2 regions of the Massilia sp. DD77 genome follow, and region 2 is predicted to be linked to the other one. Evidence: predicted binding sites of a transcription regulator. Region 2 holds the regulator's gene; the other holds the start of a gene.

Region 1 (8,294 bases), on a different contig from region 2:
GTCTCGACCATCCGGCCGAACTGGTCCTCGACCGAGCCCGGACGGTAGGCCGGCAGCGGCGAACCGCTTCTCCTGACGAGATTCATGATGGCCTCCGATTCGGTTGGACATGATGCATATGCCGGCCATGCCGGCACTTTCTTTATAGGGCAGGGCCAGGCAAGTTTCAAGCGGCGTGAGCGGCGGCCGCCCGGCCGCCGGCGGAGAGGCGGGAAGCGGTTCCCCGCCAGGACAGGTGTTCAGCCGAGCTGGCGGCGGTGGAAGCGCAGGTGGTCGGCGACGAAGCTCTGGATGAAGTAATAGCCGTGGTCGTAGCCGGGATGGCGGCGCAGTTCGAGCGGCTGGCCGGCGCGGGCGCAGGCCTGTTCGAAGGCTTCGGGCAGCAGCTGTTCGGCCAGGAACTTGTCGGCCAGTCCCTGGTCGACCAGGATGCCGCCGGGGAAGGGCGCCTTGGCCATGCCGGCCATCAGAGCGCTGGCGTCGTAGGCTTCCCAGGCTGCCGTGTCCGGTCCAAGAAAGCCGCCGAAGGCCTTCCTGCCCCAGGGGCAGCGGCTGGGCGCGGCGATCGGCGCGAAGGCCGACACCGAGCGGAACAGGGTGGGATTGCGCAGGGCCATCACCAGCGCGCCGTGGCCGCCCATCGAATGGCCGAAGATGCCGGCGCGGCCGGGATCGGCCGGCAGTTCGGCCAGCACCAGTTCGCGCAGCTCCAGGAGGTAGCTGGCCATGCGGTAGTGGCGCGCCCACTCGCCCTCGGTGGCGTCGACGTAGAAACCGGCCCCCACGCCGAAGTCCCAGGACTCGGTCTCGCCGGGCACGCCGGCCCCGCGCGGGCTGGTGTCGGGCGCGACCAGGATCAGGCCTTCCTCGGCCGCCACGCGCTGGGCGCCGGCCTTGGTCATGAAGGTCTCTTCGGTGCAGGTCAGGCCCGCCAGGTAGAACAGCACCGGCAGCCGCTTGCCTTCATGGCCGGGCGGCAGGTAGACGGAGAAGCGCATCGGCAGGCCGATGGCGCTGGAAGCGTGGCGGTAGAAGCGCTGCACGCCGCCGAAGCAGGCGTGTTCGGAAAGAAGTTCGAGCATGGCGGGAACGAAAGTGAAGGAAAGCGCCAGTATGCCGTGTCCGCGCCGGCCGTGTCTGCTACACCATGCCGAATGCGCCCAGCACGGCCCCCGCGCCCAGCAGCCAGAGCAGGTGGATGCGGGTGCGCCAGACCACCATGCAGGTGACCGCTGTCAGCAGCCACAGCGGCCAGTTGGCGACCCCGGCGCCGCTGCCGCCGGACGCCGCCAGCAGCCAGGCGGTCGAAAGCAGCATGCCGATCACCAGCGGCCCCATGCCTTGCTTGAAGGCGCGCACGGCGCGCAGCTCGCGGTTGCGGTGGCCCCATTGCGCGACCTGGTAGGTGAAGATGGTGGAGGGCAGCATGATGCCGATCATGGTGGTCGCCACACCGAGGAAGGCGGCGGCGGTGCTGCCGGCGTTGAGGCCCACGTGCCAGCCCATCAGGGCCACGAACAGCACGTTCGGCCCGGGCGCGGCCTGGGCCAGGGCGATCGCTTCGTTGAACTGGGCCTGGGTCAGCCAGCCCTGCTGCTCCACCAGGTAGCGGTGCATCTCGCTCGAGGTCGAGATCGCGCCGCCCAGCGACATCAGGGACAGCATCAGGTAGTGGCCGAACAGGTCGAGCCAGTCCTGCCAGCCGAGCACGATCTGGTGGGCGCTCATCGCAACCCCCGCCAGGCCAGCAGGCAGCCGAGGCCGCCCAGCGGGAACAGGACCCAGCTCAGCGGCACCCGCACCCAGGCCAGCAGCACGAAAGCGCAGGCGGCGATGCCGGCGCCGAAGATCAGCGGCACCGGGTTGCGCGCCAGGGTGGCAGCCATGCGCAGGCCGGTGGCGGCGATCAGGCCGGCCGAAACGGCGGCCATGCCGCGCAGGGCGCCGGCCACGTGGGGATTCTCGGCGAAGCGCGCATGCACCAGGGCCAGCAGCAGGACCACGACCAGCGGCACGGCCAGCAGGCCGGCCAGCGCCGTCAGCGCCCCCGCCAGGCCGAACCAGCGCGCGCCGAGCATCATCGCCAGGTTGACCACGTTCGGCCCCGGCATGATCTGGGCCACCGCCCAGTCCTCGATGAATTCCTCGTTGCTGAGCCAGCGGCGGCGCTCGACCACTTCGCGCTGGACCACGGCCAGCACGCCGCCGAAACCCTGCAGCGCAAGCAGGGTGAAGGCGATGAAGAGGGCGGTCAGCGAGTGGGGACGGGGCTGGGCGGGGCCGGCGCCGTACCCGGATGCGGGCTCGGGCACAGGGGAAGCGGAGGGTGTAGCGCTCATGCGGCCATTATTGCACGCCCACCTTTCGCCAGGCTTTCAGCCGCCGCCGATCCCGCGCATGACGCGGCCGCTGCCCCCGCATTCGGGACAGGCCTTGCCGTCGCCCAGGCGGCCGGTGCCGGCGCAGGCCTCGCAGATATCCTCGCCGGCGCCCGGCGTGCCGGGTTCGGCTTCGTCGCCGGGATTCAGGTCGGGATCGGGATGCATGCTCATGGCGGCCTCGCTCGGTTGAAGTGGTGCTGCGATTGTAGGCAGGAGCGGCGCGGGGCGGCGCAGCGCAGGCTGTCACCGCGGGGCGGCCTTCGTCCGGGCGGAGTGATACGAGTGTGATATTGACTTCACCGGGTGATGCTGAATAATCGTGGGGCGCAATCCCACCCCCATCATGGAGGCCCGAATGAGCCCCAGTCCTAGCGAACCGGGTCCCGTCCTCTTCACCACTTCCGACCTGAGGCGCAACCTGCGCCAGCGCGACGTGGTCGCGCGCGGCATTGGCCTGCTGCGCGACTGCGGCACACTCGCTGCGCTCGAGTTCCTCAAGCGGCACGCGGTCCAGCCCCAGGTCATCGAGCGCGTGCTGCTCGATCCGGCGCGCCGCGCGGCGGCCTGATTTGCCGGTTCGCGCAGTTTCTGCCAGGCTGCTTATGCACATAAATTGTGCGTGGTTAATTTTGCAAGCGGCGCTGTCAAAACCGCAACAGCGTCACGTAAACCCTTGATTTTCGTAGTTAAGCACAGTGCCTTCCCAATAGGCAAATTGTTGAAACCCGCATCCCGGGCCGCATCCGGCGTGTCAAGCCCCTGTTTTTCCACAGTGTTTTCCACAGACTTTGTGGATATCCGGAAAAGTTTTTATTTTTCCAATACTTAGCGCGTCTTGTAGATGTAAACCTTCAGGACATGTCGGTTCCCTTGTGTCGGCCGTGGAAAGGACTTGCGCTTTCTACTTGCTCAACAGGACTGGATAAATGTACAGTATGGCATTTTCCATCCCAGAGCACCATGTCCGCCGTCCTCATCCCCGCCCAAGACGACCCTTTCGCCGCGCTCAACCCGGAGCAGCGTGCGGCGGTCGAGCACGACATCGGCGTGGAGCAGCCGCGTCCGCTGCTGGTGGTGGCGGGCGCCGGTTCGGGCAAGACCAATACCCTGGCGCACCGGGTGGCGCGCCTGATCCAGGCCGGGACCGATCCCCAGCGCATCCTGCTGCTGACCTTCTCGCGCCGCGCCGCCAACGAGATGACGCGGCGCGCGGGCGGCGTGCTGCAGCGCCTGCTGGGCAAGTCCGGCAGCCGGACCCAGGTGGACCTGCCATGGGCCGGCACCTTCCACGCGGTGGGCGCACGCCTGCTGCGCCAGTTCGCGGGGCGCATCGGCCTGGACGACTCCTTCACCATCCACGATCGCGGCGACTCCGAGGACCTGATGGGCATGGTGCGCCACGAGATCGGGCTGTCGCAGACCGAGAAGCGCTTTCCCCTGAAGGGCACCTGCCTGTCGATCTACTCGCGGGTGGTCAACAGCCGCGCGCCGCTGGACGAGGTGCTGCAGGCCTTTTTCCCCTGGTGCGGCGAATGGGAAGCCCAGCTCAAGACCCTGTTCGGCGCCTATGTCGACGCCAAGCAGGAGCAGAACGTCCTGGACTACGACGACCTGCTGCTGTTCTGGGCCGAGATGGCGGCCGACCCGGAGCTGGGGCCGGAACTCGGGGCGCTGTTCGACCACGTGCTGGTGGACGAATACCAGGACACGAATCGCCTGCAGGCATCGGTCCTCACCGGCATGAAGCCGGACGGAAGGGGCGTGATGGTGGTGGGCGACGACGCCCAGTCGATCTATGCCTTCCGCGGGGCGACGGTGCGCAATATCCTCGACTTCCCGCAGCAGTTCAGCCGGCCGGCGCAGCTGATCACCCTGGAGCGCAACTACCGTTCCACCCAGCCGATCCTGGACGCCTCGAACGCCGTCATCGCCGGCGCCCTGGAACGCCACGCCAAGACGCTGTGGACCGACAAGGCTTCGAGCATGAAGCCGCAGCTGGTCCTGATTCCCGACGAGGCCGAGCAGGCGCGCTGGGTCTGCAATCGCATCCTCGAACAGCGCGAGGCGGGCGTCGCCCTGACCCAGCAGGCGGTACTGTTCCGGGCCGCCAGCCACAGCGCGGCGCTCGAGCTGGAACTCATGCGCAGGAATATTCCCTTCGTGAAGTTCGGCGGCCTGAAGTTCCTGGAAGCCGCGCACATCAAGGATGTGCTCGCGGTGCTGCGCTTCGCCCAGAACCCGGCCGGACGCATGGCGGGCTTCCGCGTGGCCCAGCTCATTCCGGGTATCGGCCCGGCCACCGCCTCGCGCCTGCTGGACGCGGTGGGCGAGAGCACCGACCCGGTGGCGGCCTGCGAAGCCTTCGCCGTGCCGGCGCGCAGCAAGGAAGACTGGGATGCCTTCCTGGCCCTGTACCGGCGCCTGCGCACGCCCGGGCTGCGCTGGCCGGCCGACATCGAACTGGTCAAGCAATGGTACCTGCCGCACCTGGAGCGGATGCACGACGACGCCCACGTGCGCGCCGCCGATGTGGAGCAGCTGGCGGCGCTGGCCGGCGGCCATGGCAGCCGCGAGACCTTCCTGGCCGAGATCACGCTCGACCCGCCCGAGGCCACCAGCGACCGCGCCGGACCGCCGCTGCTCGACGAGGACTATGTGATCCTGTCGACCATCCACTCGGCCAAGGGCCAGGAATGGAAGTCGGTGCACGTGCTGAACGTGGTGGACGGCTGCATTCCCTCGGACATGAGCACCGGCAGCCAGGACGACATCGAGGAGGAGCGCCGCCTGCTCTACGTGGCGATGACGCGCGCCAAGGAGAACCTGCACCTGGTGGTGCCGAACCGCTTCTTCATCAAGCAGCAGTCGCAGATGGGCGACCGCCATGTCTATGCGGCGCGCACGCGCTTCGTCACCCCGGCCATGCTCAAGCATTTCGAGGAATGCGCCTGGGTCGATGCCGACCGGCGCGAGGTGCGCGGGCCGGTTCCGGAGAGCGTTCGCATGCTCGTGCGGGAGCGCGCCAGGAACGCATGGAAATGACGAAAGATGACGGCACGATGAAGGCCGAAGTCGGAAGGCGGGACGCGACTTATCCCCCGGCTCCCACTTTTGTAGGACTTCGCCGCAGGAGCGGCAGGACATGGAAGTGGCCGTTGTGCAAGTAATTGATTTTACTAAGGATATTTTTTGCCTGTAGAACGGGCATTTTGTTGAAACCCGCACCAATACTGACCTTGCGGCTTGTCAAGTGCCGCTTTTCCACATACTTATCCACAATTCTTGTGGATAGGGCGAAACTTTGAATAGAATCAGCCACTTAGCGCTGATCTTTGCGTTAGCTCAAGCCTGCCGCCTTGGCCAGGGCTTGCATGCCCGCGAGCGCTTCCATCGCCAGTGACACCCCATCGTCCACCTGCGCTTCGCGCGGATTGACGCGGATGACCGGGACGCCCTGCGCCTCGGCGCAGCGGCGCACCGAAGGAATCGCCATGCCGGCGCCCAGTTCGATCACCGCCAGCCGTCCCAGCTTCCTGCGCCACGCGTCCAGGCGCTTGCATTGCTGTCCCGTGCGCGCATCGATCCAGGCGCTGTCGCCGAACATCAGGATGTTGGGACGCGCCAGTGCGCCGCAACGCGGACAGTAGGGCAGGGCCGAGGTGAGCAGGCATTGCGTGCTGTCGACCTGCGGCACGAAGCCGTCCGCCGGCCAGATCGCGTCGCAGCAGGGACGGGTGCATTGCAGGTGATGGATCGAGCCGTGGCATTCGGCGATACGGTCGCCGTCGAACCCGGCCTGTTGGAACTGGCCGTCCACATTGCTGGTGAACACAAAGCTGCCGTGGGCCATGCGCTCGCCGAGTGCGCGCAGGAGTGCGAAACCATGGTGCGGCCGGGTGCGCCGGTACAGGTCCAGCCGGTGGCCATAGAAGCCCCAGGCCAGGCGCGGGTCGGCGTCGAAGGTGTCAGGGCAGGCCACCTCGTGGAAAGGCAGTCTGCGTTGGGCAAGCGCCGGATAGGCGCGCCAGAAGCCGGCCGTGCCGCGAAAGTCGGGCAGGCCGGAATCGACGCCGATCCCGGCGCCGGCGGCGATCAGGAGGCCGTCCGCTCCCTCGAGCAGGGCGGCGGCGCGCTCGATGGCTTCATGCGGGGGCACGCTGGACGGCATGCTTGAGTCGCTCCAGTTCGGCCAGGAAGCGCTCGCTCGCCAGGGCGGGCGGCCAGGGCTCCCAGGGCGTGCAGCCGTAGTGCAGGGCGAGCGGATCCGCGTCCAGCACGGCGGCGCGGATCTTGAGGGTGCGCCGCACTTCCTCGATCGACCAGCCCGCCACGTGCACCGCCTCGGTGGCCGCCGCCAGCCGGTCGGCGCGCTTGTGCGCCGCGTGCGCCCGTGTGTCCCAGGCGGGCAGGCCGTAGCGCAGGAAGACCGCGTGTTCCAGGCGCCGGGTCAGGTCGCGAAAGGCGTCGCCCAGGAAGGGCTTGATGACCGAAATCGCGTCGAAGCCGAGCAGGCCTTCCTCGGCGTCGTGCAGCAGCTCGCGCAATTCCTCCAGCGGCGATAGCGGGCCGCGGCCGGCGGCGCGGCGCAGGAGCATCACCGTGATCGAATGCTGGGCCACCGACAGGGGCAGGGGCCAGGCCGAGTGGCCGCCCCAGCGGTAGGTGCGGGCCAGGCCCAGGGCCAGGTCGGCGTCGTCCCAGTCGAAGGGGGTGGGGTCGAGCAGGTCGAGCCGGCGGCCGGAGGGCATGCGCACCCAGGCGCGGGTGTTCGCTGGAGCTGGGACGTGTTGCGCGACCGCTTGCTTGACATTGTGCATGTGGCGATTTTACACACGGCGGCCGCCAAACTACGCATAATTGATCCAGGCAAACACCGTCTCCGCGCCGCCTTCCTACACTGGTTTGGATCAGGCGTGCGGACGCGTGTGAAGGAGGCGGCATGAGCGGAATTGACAAGACGGTCGACTGCGACCTGCTCGTCGTTGGCGGCGGTATCAATGGCGTGGGCATCGCGCGCGACGCGGCCGGGCGCGGGCTGAAGGTGCTGCTGTGCGAGAAGGACGATCTGGGCGCGCACACGTCCTCCTCGTCCAGCAAGCTGATCCACGGCGGCCTGCGCTACCTGGAACACCGCGAATTCGGCCTGGTGCGCAAGGCCCTGATGGAACGCGAAACCCTGCTGCGCAGCGCCCCCCACATCATGCGCCCGCTGCGCTTCGTGATGCCGCACGACCTTGGCCAGCGCCCCGCCTGGCTGATCCGTGCCGGACTCTTCCTCTACGACCGCCTGGCGCGGCGCGAATTCCTGCCCGGTTCCGAAAGCGTGGAGCTGGGCGCGCACCGCGCCGGGCAGCCGCTCAAGCCCCAGTTCACGCGCGCCTTCGTGTATTCCGACGGCTGGGTGGACGATGCGCGGCTGGTGGTGCTGAACGCCCTCGACGCCCGCGAACGCGGCGCCACCGTTCTGCCGCACACCCTGTGCAGCGAGCTGCTGCGCCGTGCGGACTACTGGGACGCGACCCTGGTGGCGGAGGGCGCGACCATCAGGGTGAGGGCGCGCGGCCTGGTCAACGCGGCCGGGCCCTGGGCCGGACGGCTGGCGCGCCAGGCCAACGCCGCAGCCCCGCACCGCAAGCTGCGCCTGATCAAGGGCAGCCACATCGTGGTGCCGCGCCTGTTCGACCATTCCTGCGCCTACCTGTTCCAGCATCCGGACGGACGGGTGGTGTTCGCCATTCCCTACGAGGGCGCTTTCACCCTGATCGGCACCACCGACGTCGACTACGAAGGCGACCCGGGCGATGCGGCCATCGGCGTGCAGGAAAAGCGCTACCTGTGCGAGCTGGCCAACCGCTACTTCCGGCGCCAGGTCGCGCCCGAGGACGTGGTGTGGAGCTATTCCGGCGTGCGCCC
Region 2 (8,294 bases):
CCGCGCGCGGCGAGGTGTCGCTGACCTATTTTGAATTCACCACCCTGGCCATCATGCACTTGCTCTCAACAAGCGGCGTGGACGTGGCCATCCTGGAAGTCGGATTGGGCGGCCGCCTGGACGCCGTCAACGTGGTCGACGCCGACGTGTCCATCGTGACCAGCATCGACATCGACCATACCGCCTACCTGGGCGACACCCGCGAGAAAATCGGCTTCGAGAAAGCCGGCATCTTCCGCCCGGGCAAGGTGGCGATCTGCAGCGACCCGGTGCCGCCGAGCACCCTGATCCAGCATGCCGCCGACATCGGGGCCGACCTCTGGCTGCTGGGCCGCGACTTCAACTACCAGGGCGACCAGCAGCAGTGGAGCTACGGCGGCCGCAGCCAGCGCCGCAATTCGCTGGCCTATCCGGCCCTGCGCGGCGCCAACCAGCTGCTGAATGCCTCGGCCGCGCTGGCCGCGCTCGAAGCCCTGCGCATGGAGTTGCCCTGCGGCGCCCAGGAAGTGCGCGCCGGCCTGGCGATGGTCGAGCTGCCGGGACGCTTCCAGGTGCTGCCGGGCCGCCCGACCCAGGTGCTGGACGTCGCCCACAATCCGCATGCGGCGGCGACCCTGGCCCAGAACCTGGGCAACATGGGCTTCCACCGCTTCACCTATGCCGTGTTCGGCATCATGGAAGACAAGGACATCGACGCCGTGATCGCGCCGATGGCCGGCATCATCGATCACTGGTGCGTGGCCGACCTCGATTCGCCGCGCTCGGCGAAGTCCGCGCAGCTGGCGGAAAAGCTGGCCGCCTTGAAGCCGGCCGGCGCGAAAGAGGACGATTTTTCGGTGTCCGCCTTCGCCAATCCGGGCGAGGCCTATGCGAATGCCCTCAGCCGCGCAGGGGAGAATGATAGAATTGTGGTCTTTGGCTCGTTCTACACCGTTGCAGGCGTGATGGCGGCCCGCAAATCCTCTCTTCACTGATCGACTGAAAACGCATGGGCTTGTTCTCGTTCGGCAATAAAAACAAGCAAGAAACTGTCCGGGACAGCGGCCATTTCGTCAAGGATGACGATGCCGCGATTGGCGAGCGCGCCCGCTCCAAGCGCGCCTCGCATGCAGGCGAGGGCGCGCGGCGCGGCCGCGGTCCCGATCCGGTGCTGCCCGAAAAAAAACGCGCGCGCCGCCGCCTGGTGGGCGCCATCGCCCTGGCCCTGGCGGCCGCGGTCGGCCTGCCGATGCTGCTCGATTCCGAGCCCAAGCCGCTGGCCGGCGACATCGCCATCCACATCCCGTCCAAGGAAAAGGCCGCGCCGCTGCCGGTACCGGCCGAGCCCGTCCCTGCGGCAGAGAGCGTGGACAGCGGCGAGGAAATCGTCGATGTCCCGCCCGATGCCCCGCCGCCGAAGGCCGCTCCCGCCGCCGCCGAGCCGCCGCCGGTGCGCACCGTCGAGACAGTCAAACCGGATCCCGTCAAACCCGAGCCTTCGAAGGTCGAGCCCAAGCAGGAGGCCGCGAAACCCGAACCGGCGCGCAAGCCCGAGCCGGAAAAACGCGAACTCGACAAGAAACCCGCCAAGCCCGCCGAGCCCAAGGTGGCCGAGAAGCCGCGCGCCGACGACAGCGCCCGTGCGATGGCCATCCTGGAAGACAAGCCGGCGGTCAAGGCCGAAGGCCCGGCCCCGCGCTACGTGGTGCAGGCCGCCGCGCTGGGGAGCCAGGAAAAGGCCGCGGAACTGCAAAGCCGCCTGCGCGCCGCCGGGGTGTCGTCCTTCACCCAGAAGTCCGGCGACCTGGTCCGTGTGCGCGTGGGTCCGTTCAGCAAGGAAGAGGCGGAAAAAATACGCGCCAAGCTGAGCGGCATGGGCTTGTCCCCCACGATGCTGCCTTTGTAAGATGGGTTGAGCAGGCGTGACGATTTTCGATTATCTTGTCCTGTTCGTACTGGTTTCGTCCGTTGTCATCAGCACCCTGCGCGGGCTGGTCAAGGAAATCCTGTCGCTGCTGGGCTGGATCGTCGCCTTCGTGGTGGCGAACGCCTACGGGGCCAAGCTGGCGCCCATGCTGCCGGAACTGATTCCGGGCGAGACGGCGCGCCTGATCCTGGCCTTCATCGTCTTGTTCCTGGGCGTGCGCATCTTGATGGGCCTGTTGTCCCTGGCGATCGGCGCCCTGGTGGAAGCCACCGGCCTGAGCCTCGCCGACCGTGGCCTGGGAGGATTATTCGGCTTGGCGCGCGGCATTGTAATCGTGCTCGCCGCCGTCATATTGTGTGGGATGACAGCCATCCCGCAACAGCCTTTCTGGAGAGACGCGCTGCTGTCGCCCATGGCCGAAACCGGCGCGCGCACCGTCAGGCCCTTCCTGCCCGCTGCGCTGGCGCAGCACGTCAGATACTGAACCGAATTTTGAAGTTTTTCGCAATCAAGCAGTCCAGTTTTTAGGAGCGCACCATGTGTGGCATCGTCGGCGTCGTCTCGCACTCTCCCGTCAACCAGCTTCTGTATGACGCATTGCTGCTGCTGCAGCACCGCGGCCAGGATGCGGCGGGGATCGCGACCAATCACAGCAGCATGTTTTCCATGTTCAAGGCCAACGGCCTGGTACGCGACGTGTTCCGTACCCGGAACATGCGTTCGCTGCAAGGTAACACCGGTATCGGCCACTGCCGTTATCCGACCGCGGGCTCGTCGAGCGAGGAAGAGGCGCAGCCGTTCTACGTGAACGCGCCCTTCGGCATCACCCTCGCGCACAACGGCAACCTCACCAACCAGGCCCAGCTCAAGGACGAGCTGTTCCGGATCGACCGCCGCCACATCAATACCGATTCCGATTCGGAGGTGCTGCTCAACGTGCTGGCCCACGAAGTCCAGGAAGCGGCCGACGGCTTCACCCTGAACCCGGACGCCGTGTTCACGGCGGTCGCCGCCGTGCACCGCCGCGTCAGGGGCGCCTACGCCGTGGTGGCGCAGATCGCCGGCCACGGCATGCTGGCCTTCCGCGACCCCTTCGGCATCCGCCCGCTGTGCATCGGCGTGAACGAGACCGAGCAGGGCAAGGAATACCTGGTGGCCAGCGAATCCGTGGCCCTGGAAGGCCTGGGCTTCCGCTTCGTGCGCGACATCGCGCCGGGCGAAGCGGTCTTCATCTCGAATGACGGCGCCCTGCACGAGCGCCAGTGCGCAGAGAACCCGTCGCTGAACCCGTGCGCCTTCGAATTCGTCTACCTGGCGCGTCCCGATTCGGTCATCGACGGCGCCTCGGTCTACGCCACCCGCCTGCGCATGGGCGAATACCTGGCCGACAAGATCCGCAAGGAGATTCCGGTCGACGAGATCGACGTCGTGATGCCGATTCCGGATTCCTCGCGTCCGGCCGCGATCCAGCTGGCCCTCAAGCTCGGCGTGGAATACCGCGAAGGCTTCATCAAGAACCGCTACATCGGCCGCACCTTCATCATGCCGGGCCAGGGCATGCGCCGCAAATCCGTGCGCCAGAAGCTCAACGCGATCAGCTCCGAATTCAAGGACAAGAACGTGCTGCTGGTCGACGATTCGATCGTGCGCGGCACCACCAGCCGCGAGATCGTGCAGATGGCGCGCGAAGCGGGCGCCCGCAAGGTGTTCTTCGCCTCGGCCGCGCCGCCGGTGCTGTACCCGAACGTGTACGGCATCGACATGCCGACCCGCGACGAGCTGATCGCCCACGGCCGCACGGTCGAGGAAGTCTGCACCGAGATCACCGCCGACCGTGTGGTCTACCAGGACGTCGACGCGCTGAAGCGCGCGATCTCGGACGTCAACCCGGCGCTGAAGAACTTCGAGGCCTCGTGCTTCGACGGCGTGTACGTGACCGGCGACGTGACCCCGGAATACCTCGACAAGCTGGAATCGGCGCGCCACAACCCGAGCAAGGCCACGGTCGAGGATCCGGTGCGCACTCAGCTCAACCTGAATCCGCCGGTCGCCGCCGAGTAGGTTCGCCATGACCGAGTCCAACAAGTACGGCTTCACCACCACGATCCTGCACAATGATCGCCGCAAGGCGATCGAGCAGGGCTCGCTGCACAAGCCGGTGCACACCTCGGTGGCCTTCGGCTACGGCGATGCGCGCCAGCTGGCCTCGGTCTTCCAGGGCAAGGAACCGGGCTTCCGCTACGGCCGCCAGGGCAACCCGACCGTCGGCGCGCTCGAGGACAAGATCACGAAGATGGAAGACGGTGTCGCCTCGCTGTGCTTCGCCACCGGCATGGGCGCCATCGGCGCGCTGTTCCAGGCGCTGCTCAAGGCGGGCGACCACATCGTCTCCTCGTCCTTCCTGTTCGGGAACACCAACAGCCTGTGGCAGACGGTCGCGGGGCAGGGCGTCGATGTCAGCTTTGTCGACGCCACCGACGCCGGCCAGGTCGAGGCGGCGCTCACGCCGAACACTCGCCTGGTGTTCGTCGAGACCATCGCCAATCCGCGCACCCAGGTGGCGGACCTGGCCCGCATCGGCAAGCTGTGCCGCGAGCGCGGCATCCTTTACGTGGTCGACAACACCATGACCACGCCTTGGCTGTTCCGCCCCAAGGCGGTCGGCGCCGGCCTGGTGGTCAATTCGCTGACCAAGTCGATCGGCGGCCACGGCATCGCGCTGGGCGGCGCCCTGACCGACACCGGCCTGTTCGATTGGAGCGCCTATCCGAACATCGCCCAGAATTTCCGCAAGCAGCCGCCGCAGGCCCAGGGCATGGCCCAGCTGCGCGCGAAGGCCTTGCGCGACTTCGGCGCGGCGCTCGGTCCGGAAGCGGCCCACCACATCGCGGTGGGCGCCGAGACCCTGGCGCTGCGCATGGAACGCACCAGCGCGAACGCCCTGGCGCTGGCCCGGATGCTGGAGGCCGATGAGCGGGTCTCCGCGGTCCACTATCCGGGCCTGGCTTCGCATCCGCAGAACGGCATCGTCAAGGAGCTGTTCCGTTCGGGCGGTTCGCTGCTGTCCTTCGAGCTGAAGGAAGGCATCGACTGCTTCGACTACCTGAACCGCCTCAAGCTCGGCATCCCGGCCAGCAACCTGGGTGACACCCGCACCCTGGTGATCCCGGTGGCGCATACCATCTTCTTCGAGATGGGCGCGGAGCGCCGCGCCAGCATGGGCATCGCGGAGTCCCTGATCCGCGTCTCGGTGGGCATCGAGGACACCGACGACCTGCTGGCGGACTTCCGCCAGGCGCTCGGCGCGTAAATACCGGGCCGACTGCATGCCGGCCCCGTTCCACGCCGTTTTTGTTTCAGCGGTTGAGCAGGGTGGGGGAATGCCGCTATCATGGGCCTTCGATTTGCTACCTTCATCGCTGCCCATGAAACGCTCCCTGTCCGTTCTCGCCTTCTCCCTCCTGCTGTCCACCACCGCCCTTGCAGGTCCGCTCGAAGACGCCCATGCCGCCTTCGCCAAGAAGGACTACCCGGCCGCGCTCAAGCTGTACACTAAACTGTCCGACGCCGGCAATCCGGAAGCGCAGCAGCACCTGGCGCAGATGTACTGGTATGGCGAAGCGGGGCAGGTGGACGAGGCCAAGGCCGAGGCCCTGTTCCGCAAGGCGGCCGCCAAGGGCAACAAGGTGGCGGCGGCCTCGCTCGAGGTGATGAAGCAGCGCGTGGAGCGCCGCGCGGACATCGACTACTGGGTCAAGGGCTACGACGGTTCGGAACTGAGGTCCGGCGAGTTCGCCTGCAAGGCGCCGCGTATTCCCAGCATGTCCAAGATCAACGAGGAGATCGACCGCGTCAGCGGCGCGGTCACCACCTGGCAGAACTGCTACAACAAGTTCGTGACGAACCTGAACGCATCCTCACCGCTGACCAAGAAGATCCCGGCGGATATCGCCAAGCTGATGAGCAAACAGGAGACCGAGGCGGCCCAGGCTCACCTGGAGCGGGTGCGCGAGAACCTGGCGGAAGAGGCGAAGGTGAGTTCCAAGCTGATCCTGGCGGATTTCGCGGCCTGGCGCGCGGCGACCGAGGCGTATGTGGCGGAGCACAATGCGATGATCAAGAATAGTGCGGGGGATGGGTCGATCAAGTCGAAGGTGAAGTGAGCGTGCCTGGCTGATCCAGCAAACCTGGGTCCCCGCCTGCGCGGGGATGACGTTAATTTAAGGTGATGAGTATCCCGAGCCTACGACTTTGGCCGCGCTATCAAATCCGTCGTCCCCGCGAAGGCGGGGATCCAAGTTCGTAGCGCAGAGTTACCGCAACAGGCACTTAGTGCCAGCTACGCATCAACCCCACCGCCAGCCCCTCGAGCGCGAACTCGTCGCCCGGTTCCACCCGGATCACCTTGAAGTCCGGATTCTCCGGCAGCAGCTCGACGGTATTGCCCGTCTTGCGGTAGCGCTTGACGGTGACTTCCTCGCCGATGCGGGCGACGATGATCTGCCCGTTCTTGGCGCTGTCGATCTTCTTCACCGCCAGGAAGTCGCCGTCGCAGATGCCCGCGTCGCGCATCGACCAGCCCTTGACCTTCAGCAGAAAGTCCGGCCGCGCCGAGAACATGGCGGCGTCGACGCTATAGGTGGCTTCCACGTGTTCCTGGGCCAGGATGGGCGAGCCGGCGGCCACGCGGCCGACCAGGGGCAGGGACATCATCAGGGCCGGCGGCGGCATCGGGATCTGCTCGACGCTGGCGCCGACCAGGCGGATACCGCGCGAGGTGCCCGGCGAAATCTCGATCGCGCCCTTGCGCGCCAGGGCCTGCAGGTGCTCCTCGGCCGCATTGGCCGACCGGAAGCCTAGTTCAGCCGCGATTTCGGCGCGTGTCGGCGGGAAGCCGGTGTTTTCGATCGCTTCCTTGATCAGGTTGAGGATCTGTTCTTGCCTTGCAGTGAGCTTGATCATGGATGTGGTACGGCAATGGTTATAGGAGCAGACTGTATTTTTGTACAGTATTCTGGTATGCGCAAGGGGAAACGCGCGAAAAGTGTAAAAAAATTGTGCAGCGCGGGGTGGGGAGGGCGGATTTCCGTGGTTCGCACGCAAACTTGGATCCCCGCCTGCGCGGGGATGACGTTGATCGGCGAAATCGGAAGATCACTCTCCGGGGCTTCGGCTCGCGCCCTTCGCACGTCATCCCCGCGAAGGCGGGGACCCAAGTCCGTAGCAAACCGCCAACATTATTCGAGCGCAGCGAGCCCCCTCGACCCAACATACCATTTCCCATCCCCGTACTTTTCAGGCTATAATCGAAGGCTTTCCCTTCCCACACTCGTCTTGACGCCGAGGTGGGCATTTGTTTAAACGTCCTCAAGGAGTGTTGCATGCGTCATTATGAAATCGTTTTTATCGTCCACCCGGACCAGAGCGAGCAAGTCCCGGCGATGATCGAGCGTTACAAGACCACGGTGACCAGCCGCGGCGGTAACATCCATCGCGTGGAAGACTGGGGCCGTCGCCAGATGGCTTACCAGATCCAGAAGCTGCCGAAGGCACACTACATCTGCATGAACATCGAGTGCGACAACGAGACCCTGGTCGAGCTGGAAACCGCATTCAAATTCAATGATGCCGTCCTGCGTCATCTGACCGTTAAGATGAAGAAGGCCGAAACCGCACCGTCGCCGATGATGAAGTCGGTCCAGCGCGAAGACGCAGCCAAGAGCCACCGCGCAGAAGCAGCAGCCGCTGCCCCGGCCGCAGCTGCTTAAGTTTTTCTCCAGGAATCCATAGTATTCGGTAGTAGTGAACCAGCTCGAGCTCGAAGCGACCATCGCCGAGCGTGATGTCCTGCGCTACACCCCGGCCGGCGTACCCATCGTGTCCGCCATCCTGATGCATAGTAGCCAACAGGAAGAAGCCGGAGTCGCCAGGCTCGTCGAGTTTGAAATCCCCGCCTTTGCGGCGGGTGAGATTTCAGGCAGGTTCGGCAGCGCGGAACTCGGCGCCAGCTACCGCTTCACCGGATTCCTTGCAAAGAAAAACCGCAACAGCAAAGCCCTGGTGTTTCACATCATTGATTTTCAAGCCGCTTAAGCGGCATTAGATAGATACAGGAGCCTCAAAATGGCATTCGGTAAAAAGTTCGACAAAAACAAAGCTAAAGAAAAACTCAAGCGCAAGCAGCAGAACCCGCTGTTCAAGCGCAAGAAGTTCTGCCGCTTCACCGCCGCCGGCGTGGAACAGGTGGACTACAAGGACGTCGACACCCTGAAGGACTTCGTCCAGGAAAACGGCAAGATCATGCCGGCACGCCTGACCGGCACCAAGGCGCACTACCAGCGCCAGGTTGACACCGCCATCAAGCGCGCCCGCTACCTCGCGCTGCTGC

What was found. The regulator LexA, encoded in region 2, represses DNA repair genes until DNA is damaged. The targets are predictions, from matches to a motif close to ACTGTATNNNNATACAGT.
Region 1: a site for LexA is predicted at 3,299-3,316, ahead of V7778_RS07285 (ATP-dependent helicase). Genes of this name have one in related genera too.

The regions. Positions count from the first base shown of each region.
Region 1 covers NZ_JBAMDH010000009.1:139,359-147,652, forward strand. Annotated here, with positions in the region: gene V7778_RS07255 (Hsp20/alpha crystallin family protein) at 1-86, opposite strand, end outside; gene fghA (S-formylglutathione hydrolase) at 240-1,082, opposite strand; gene V7778_RS07265 (chromate transporter) at 1,141-1,728, opposite strand; gene V7778_RS07270 (chromate transporter) at 1,725-2,339, opposite strand; gene V7778_RS07275 (hypothetical protein) at 2,376-2,552, opposite strand; gene V7778_RS07280 (hypothetical protein) at 2,737-2,949, shown strand; gene V7778_RS07285 (ATP-dependent helicase) at 3,342-5,423, shown strand; gene V7778_RS07290 (SIR2 family NAD-dependent protein deacylase) at 5,719-6,549, opposite strand; gene V7778_RS07295 (phosphohydrolase) at 6,524-7,129, opposite strand; gene glpD (glycerol-3-phosphate dehydrogenase) at 7,321-8,294, shown strand, end outside.
Region 2 covers NZ_JBAMDH010000017.1:8,035-16,328, forward strand. Annotated here, with positions in the region: gene folC (bifunctional tetrahydrofolate synthase/dihydrofolate synthase) at 1-974, shown strand, start outside; gene V7778_RS11730 (SPOR domain-containing protein) at 989-1,885, shown strand; gene V7778_RS11735 (CvpA family protein) at 1,902-2,390, shown strand; gene purF (amidophosphoribosyltransferase) at 2,444-3,967, shown strand; gene V7778_RS11745 (cystathionine gamma-synthase family protein) at 3,975-5,216, shown strand; gene V7778_RS11750 (tetratricopeptide repeat protein) at 5,332-6,069, shown strand; gene lexA (transcriptional repressor LexA) at 6,236-6,868, opposite strand; gene rpsF (30S ribosomal protein S6) at 7,288-7,674, shown strand; gene priB (primosomal replication protein N) at 7,709-7,999, shown strand; gene rpsR (30S ribosomal protein S18) at 8,030-8,294, shown strand, end outside.